2 regions of the Butyrivibrio sp. AE3006 genome follow, and region 1 is predicted to be linked to the other one. Evidence: predicted binding sites of a transcription regulator. Region 1 holds the regulator's gene; the other holds the start of a gene.
The links. Region 1 encodes HrcA, which represses chaperone genes, less so after heat shock. Its sites were predicted from a motif close to TGTTAGCACTCNNNNNNNNNGAGTGCTAACA; they were not measured.
Positions count from the first base shown of each region.

Region 2: G603_RS0101425 (Hsp20/alpha crystallin family protein) is a predicted target of HrcA. The motif match lies at 1,778-1,808, and genes of this name have one in related genera.

Region 1 is NZ_AUJJ01000009.1:39,396-42,815, forward strand. It holds gene G603_RS0105570 (pyridoxal phosphate-dependent aminotransferase) at 1-6, shown strand, start outside; gene G603_RS22280 (DUF6465 family protein) at 98-745, shown strand; gene hrcA (heat-inducible transcriptional repressor HrcA) at 938-1,969, shown strand; gene grpE (nucleotide exchange factor GrpE) at 2,002-2,664, shown strand; gene dnaK (molecular chaperone DnaK) at 2,734-3,420, shown strand, end outside.
Region 2 is NZ_AUJJ01000001.1:375,487-378,906, reverse strand. It holds gene G603_RS0101435 (ABC transporter ATP-binding protein) at 1-382, opposite strand, end outside; gene G603_RS0101430 (ECF-type riboflavin transporter substrate-binding protein) at 378-935, opposite strand; gene G603_RS0101425 (Hsp20/alpha crystallin family protein) at 1,212-1,661, opposite strand; gene G603_RS0101420 (YkgJ family cysteine cluster protein) at 1,859-2,503, opposite strand; gene G603_RS0101415 (low molecular weight protein-tyrosine-phosphatase) at 2,507-3,097, opposite strand.

The DNA.
Region 1 (3,420 bases):
TGTTGACTTTTTGTCGTGATTGTACTAAACTCAAAAACGTAATATAAAATTTGCTAAAGCGCACAATTCTTTGTGCCCCAAGGAAAGAGAGGGAGATATGGCGGACGACAAGTTGAGAGAAGCAGCTTTAAAGCCGATTGCGACTATCAAAAAACCGGTAATTGCTGCAGAAAAGAAGGAAGAAGTTAAGCCTGCAGAGGCAGCAAAGACTGAGGAGAAGAAGGAAGCACCCAAGAAGGCAGCTACTAAGAAGACAGAGGCTAAGAAGCCTGCTGCAAAGAAAGCGCCTGCTAAGAAGACTGCGACAACCAAGACTGCTGCCGCAAAGAAGGAAGAGCCTAAGAAGACTGAGGAGAAGAAGCCCGCAGCTAAGAAGGCAGAGACTAAGGCTGCTGCAAAGCCTGCAGCTAAGAAAGCACCTGCAAAGAAGGCTGAGACCAAGGCTGCTGCAAAGCCTGCAGCTAAGAAGACACCTGCAAAGAAGGCAGCTGCTAAGCCCGCAGCAAAGAAAGCACCTGCTAAGAAGGCTGAGACAAAGAGTGCTGTTAAGTCTACAATCGTTCTTCAGTTTGCAGATAAGGAATTTACATACTCAACTCTTGCTGACAATGCAAAGAATGTTTATGTATACGATATGGGTGGAAAAGAGGCTGACATCAAGACTCTTGATATCTATGTAAAGCCTGAGGAGACAAAAGCTTACTTCGTAATTAACGGAAGCATTAACGGCGAGTTCAATCTTTAATCTTTCAGAATATAATGATCAGACAGTAAATCTCCGGTGAGAATCTCACCGGAGATTTTTTCGTCTTATTCAGTGAATTTCCTATTTTATCTTTTTATATTGACAGCTGAAATTTATAGTGGTAACTTAAATTACAGAAGATGTTAGCACTCAATTCGAATGAGTGCTAACACTTAGAAAAGGGGTGAGAGCATGCAATTAGATGAAAGAAAAAAGAAAATACTTCATGCAGTTGTACGCAATTACCTTGAGACAGGTGAGCCTGTAGGCAGCAGAACGATTTCCAAATACACGGACCTGAACCTGAGTTCAGCCACTATCAGAAATGAGATGGCAGATCTCGAGGAAATGGGACTTATAATACAGCCCCACACATCCGCAGGACGTATTCCTTCAGATCAGGGTTATCGCGTGTACGTAGATGAGATGCTTGCCGAGAAGGAAGAGAAGCTTGAGAACATGAAGGAGATGCTTCTTGATAAAGAAGAGAAGCTTGAGAAGCTCCTTAAGCAGGTGGCTAAGACACTGGCTGTTGATACCAACTATGCATCGATGATCTCAGCTCCCATGATCAAGAGGAATAAGCTGAAATTCGCACAGCTTTCCAAAGTTGACGAGGAACACCTTCTTACCACTATCGTAATAGAGGGAAATGTCATCAAGAATCGTATGGTGGACATAGAACAGGAGCTTTCAGAGGCTGATCTTTTGAAGCTGAACATCCTGCTTAACACCAGACTCGCAGGACTTTCCGTGGAGGATATCAATCTTGGTCTTATAGCTGCCATGAAGCAGGAGGCCGGAATCCACGGCGATATCATTGGTAAGATAATAGATGCAGCCGCAGAGGCCATCACAGAGGATGAAGACCTTCAGATTTATACAAGCGGCGCCAACAATATTTTCAGATATCCCGAGCTTGCTGATAAAGAGAGAGCAAGCGACCTCATTACTACATTCGAAGAGAAGAGCGATCTTACAAGTCTCGTAGAGAACACACTGCAGAGCAGTACAGAAGAGACAGGCATTCAGGTTTACATTGGTAATGAGTCACCAGTTCAGTCCATGAAGGACTGCAGCGTAGTTACAGCTACCTACGATTTAGGTGAGGGAATGCGAGGAACCGTCGGAATCATCGGTCCCAAGCGAATGGATTATGACAAAGTTGTCGGAGCACTTAAGAATATGATGAGAGCTCTGGATGATTTATATAAGAAAGAATAGTACAGGTAACAAATTAAGAAGGAGTATCGGTTTTGAGTAAGGAAGTAAAAAAGGAAACAGCTGAAAAGACTTCTAAGACTGCGAAGGAGCTTCAGCAGGAAGTAGCTGAGAAGGCTAAACAGGTAGCTGATGCAGCTAACAAGGTTGCAGAGGCAGCTGAGGCCGAGAGCGCAGAGGCAGAAGCAGACAATACAGAAGAAGCAGCAGAAGGTGCTGAGGGCGAGAAGAAGAGCCTCTTTGGTAAGAAGGAGAAGAAGAACCCCTTCAAGGAGAAATTCGAAGAAATGCAGGATAAGTACATGCGCCAGCTTGCAGAGTTCGAGAATTTCCGTAAGAGAACAGATAAAGAGAAGGCGCAGATGTTTGACCAGGGAGCATCCAATGTACTTGAGAAGATACTTCCTGTTATAGATAACTTCGAAAGAGGACTTGCTGCAGTCCCTGAAGAAGAAAAGGGTTCCGCTTTTGCAGACGGAATGAACATGATATACAAGCAGCTCATGAAGCAGATCGAGGATCTTGGTGTAACACCTATCGAAGCTGTAGGAAAGGAATTTGATCCTAATTTCCACAACGCAGTAATGCAGGTTGACAGCGAAGATGTTGAGGAAGGATTCGTAGCACAGGAGCTTCAGAAGGGTTATATGTACCACGACACAGTGCTTAGACACAGCATGGTTGCCGTTGCTAAATAAATGTTGAAGGATTTTTAATCCGAATCAAAGAGTAAATTATTTTTTCTATTTTTCATGGAGGTAATTAAGATGAGTAAGATCATAGGTATCGATTTAGGAACAACTAACAGCTGCGTAGCTGTTATGGAAGGTGGTAAGCCCACCGTTATCGCAAACGCAGAGGGTGCAAGAACAACACCTTCAATCGTAGCTTTCACAAAGAATGGCGAGCGTCTCGTAGGTGAGCCCGCTAAGCGTCAGGCAGTTACAAATGCTGAGAACACAATCGCTTCTATCAAGAGAGATATGGGTACAGACAATGGCCGTACAATCGATGGTAAGAAGTATTCACCTCAGCAGATTTCAGCTATGATTCTTCAGAAGCTGAAGGCAGACGCAGAACAGTATCTCGGCGAAACAGTATCAGAAGCAGTAATCACAGTTCCTGCTTATTTCAATGACGCACAGCGTCAGGCAACCAAGGATGCAGGTAAGATTGCAGGCCTTGAAGTAAAGCGTATCATCAACGAGCCTACAGCAGCAGCGCTTGCTTATGGTCTTGATAACGAGAAAGAGCAGAAGATCATGGTTTATGACCTTGGTGGTGGTACATTCGATGTATCAATCATTGAGATCGGTGATGGTGTCATCGAAGTTCTTTCAACAAACGGTGATACACACCTTGGTGGTGATGACTTCGACCAGAAGATCATCGACTGGATGGTTTCAGAGTTCAAGGCTAAAGAGGGCGTAGATCTCTCTGGCGATAAGATGGCT
Region 2 (3,420 bases), on a different contig from region 1:
CAAATATCTTGTCCTGAGGGATGTTGTCGTTTTCAAGAGCAAAAGCTATGTCCTCGCCCACAGTAAGGGCTATAAACTGCCCATCAGTGTCCTGAAGCACTGTGCCCACTATCTGTGACATGCCAAAAACTCCGAGTTCACTGGGAGTCTTCCCGTCAACCCGGAGTGTTCCGCTCATCTCGCCTGTAAAAGAACAGGGTATCAGCGCATTCAGGCAATGTGCCAATGTGGACTTACCCGAGCCAGATTGTCCTGCAATGAGGATTTTCTCACCCGGGTAAATCTTTAAATTGATGTTTTTAAGTGTAGGTTTTTCCTGCACTCTGTACTTGAATGTTACATCTGAAAACTCGATGATTGGGGTCTTTTCCAAAAAATCAATCCTCCGCCTTGAGGCCTGATGACTTACCTGCAATCTTAGAATATGCTGCAAGAAGGATAGTTCCGAGGATTGCGATAATTACGATGTTACCGATAAATGCAAGGGCGCCCTGAGCGAATACCTTGTTTGCAGGCTCTGCATAAACGAGGATATCAAGAACCGGAGCAAGACCAATCCATGCTACAGCGTTTGCAACTACCTGAACTACGTTAAAAAGAATAATGCTATTCTTAACACTGAAGCCGCCCTCTTCTATTGCGAACTTCTTGGAAAAGAGACCGATTGCTACACCAACAACAGCTTCAGGGAATACCCAGCTCCACCAAACTGATCCATAGAAAAATGCATCGCCGAGAGCGTGTCCGAGAATACCTGCAACACCACCTACGATAGGTCCGAAAACAGCAGAAATGAATGCAAGGATTGCCATTCTGGGCTGAAGTGCTGTGTTAGGAACAATAAAAAATGGAACCTGTACTGTCGTAAGAACGACGAACAATGCAGTTCCAATACCTAATGCTACAACTTCTCTGATACCAAACTTTAATTTCATACCAAATTTCCTCCATATTTTAAGTAAAAATTTTAGTTCCCCATAGAAGGTATTATACACCTAACCTTGAAAGTATTGCACTTCAATCTACATGTATTTCAAACATAAATAATCCACTCAGCTGACGCTTTCGCTCAGGCTAAAAAAAGCATCGCCCAACTATATTGGATAGCTGGGCGACGTAAACGACTCAATTTATTTTGTTAATAGTTGTTATGGAGTAAAAAGCTAATTATTTAATTAGCAAATGTGTGCTCGTGATAGAGGGCTGGTGTGTTAGCCTTCGATCATTATAAGCTTCTTCTCAGGAACTTTAGGCTGTTCCTTCTTAGGAATCTCAAGACTCAAAACACCATGTCTGAAGGCTGCCTTGATATCTTCCTCGGTAAGATTCTCGCCAACGTAGAAGCTTCTCTGCATTGATCCGCTGTAACGTTCCTGTCTGATGAGTTTACCCTTGTGGTCCTTCTCATCCTTATCAAGTCCCTTAGCAGCGCTGACTGTGAGGTATCCCTTATCAAGCTCAAGTGAGATCTCTTCCTTCTTAAATCCGGGAAGGTCTATATCTACTTCGTAGTGATCCTCGTTGTCATGTACATCCGTCTTCATAAGTCTGTCAGCATGTCTGCCGTACAGCTTCCTCTCGGTGTTATCAAAGTCATTAAACATCGGGAAATCAAACCAATTATCAAATAAGTTCTCTTCAAAAATACTAGGCATCAACATAATAATTACCTCCTTATGACTATATATTTTTGTATTTGAGCATCGGAACCGGAGTCATTACTTTGTTATTTGCTCCCTTTATTTCTGTTCCCTTGTTCTATAACTGTTATAACACTTGTTAGCACTCTTGTCAAGTGAGTGCTAATTATTTTTTATAAAAAATGCAGGCACACGAGAAAGGCCTGCATTTATGCGCGTTACTTCATACCGGATAGTCTCTCTTCAAATTGAGCATAGAAGCTCTCTTCCACATTGTAGGGCTTTATGAAAAACTCCTGCAGAATTCGCATGTTTATAGACTTAAGTTCCTCCTCCGGCATTTCCGGGGCTTTGTCAGAGATTTCTTTTAAAAAGTAGTGCCACTTATCTATGTAGGCTTCATAGCTTGATAGCTCTGGTGTATCCAGCCATTTCTTAATCTTTATCTTGGTCTGCCTCTCCTTATGGCATTCATGAATCTGAAGGAAATATTTGTGGGTGTTATCTTCAAATATTCTGCCTAAAGGGAAGAGTCTGCAGATACCTGGTCTGTGCGGATGAATACTGCATCTCCCCTCTCTGTTAAGGAAAGTGCACTTCTCGTCACCGTCCATCTTTAGGCATGGAAGAATGATTCCATCTGCTACTCTAAGTTCCAGATTTTCAGAAAGTAATATTTCAAAGCTTTTACCAAGACCCTTTTCAAGTCTGTAAACATCATAAGGATCAAGAGTTATGGAATCTCCCATACCACAACAGCATGCATGGCAACCACTGCAGTCATCCACACCGAGTTTTGCCATATCGCCTATATCGTAAAGCTTGCCGTCTGAAATTTTCTCTAAATCAACATCTCTTATCATGTATTAACCTCTCGGAAAATCATCGTGGACCAATCCTCTGTCATCACCATAATCGTCAAAAGGATCATCCATATCTTCTGCGTCTCCCATCTGAGATGCATATTTCGGATCCATAAGAATAGCCCTAAAAAGGCCATGGCATCCCTCTGAGCAGTCGCGCCAGGTATCATCAAAATTCCCGGTATACCAGGGATCTGCCACATCTCCGCTTCTATCGGCAAACTCCAGCATCTTGTATACCTTATTTTCAGGATCTCCACTGAAGAGCCTATTAAGATCTCTGATATTTGCACTGTCCATCCCGATTATGAAATCGAACTTGTCATAATCTGTCCGTGATGTAAGTCTTGCTCTTTTTTCAGAAACTCCCAGCTCATTGTCCGGAGTTCCGATTCCGTACTCCCTAAGCTTAGCCCTCGCCGGCGGATAGACAGGACTTCCCTGTCCGTTCCATATTTCGTCAGTGTGTGTCGCTGACGACTCTATATGGAAAAACTCATCCAAATGCTGCTTATGCACAATGTCTTTCATAATAAATTCTGCCATTGTTGATCGACAGATATTGCCATGGCAGACGAATAAAATCTTAATCATTGCTCTAAGGCCCTCTGTTTCTGCGGTTTCCCGCATTTCATATTTTTGTTGTTTTGTGGTTTACACCGCATAAGATGGCATATCTTGGTGTAAAGTAGTCAGCAAAAAGGGTAAAAAACAGGGTAAATTTCCAAAGCTTACCCTCACTGTTTGTGCGCATTTTGAATAAAAAAGCTTGACTTAGCCATTGTATTTGTTAATGTATAGCTAGGAGCAAAGCTCTAGGTGCGCTGACACCTTAAAAATCTGATAGTTTAGCTACACATATCGGGTAGCAAGTTGGCAGGCAACAGAAAAAACTGCAGTTTCAGTCGCACAAGTCG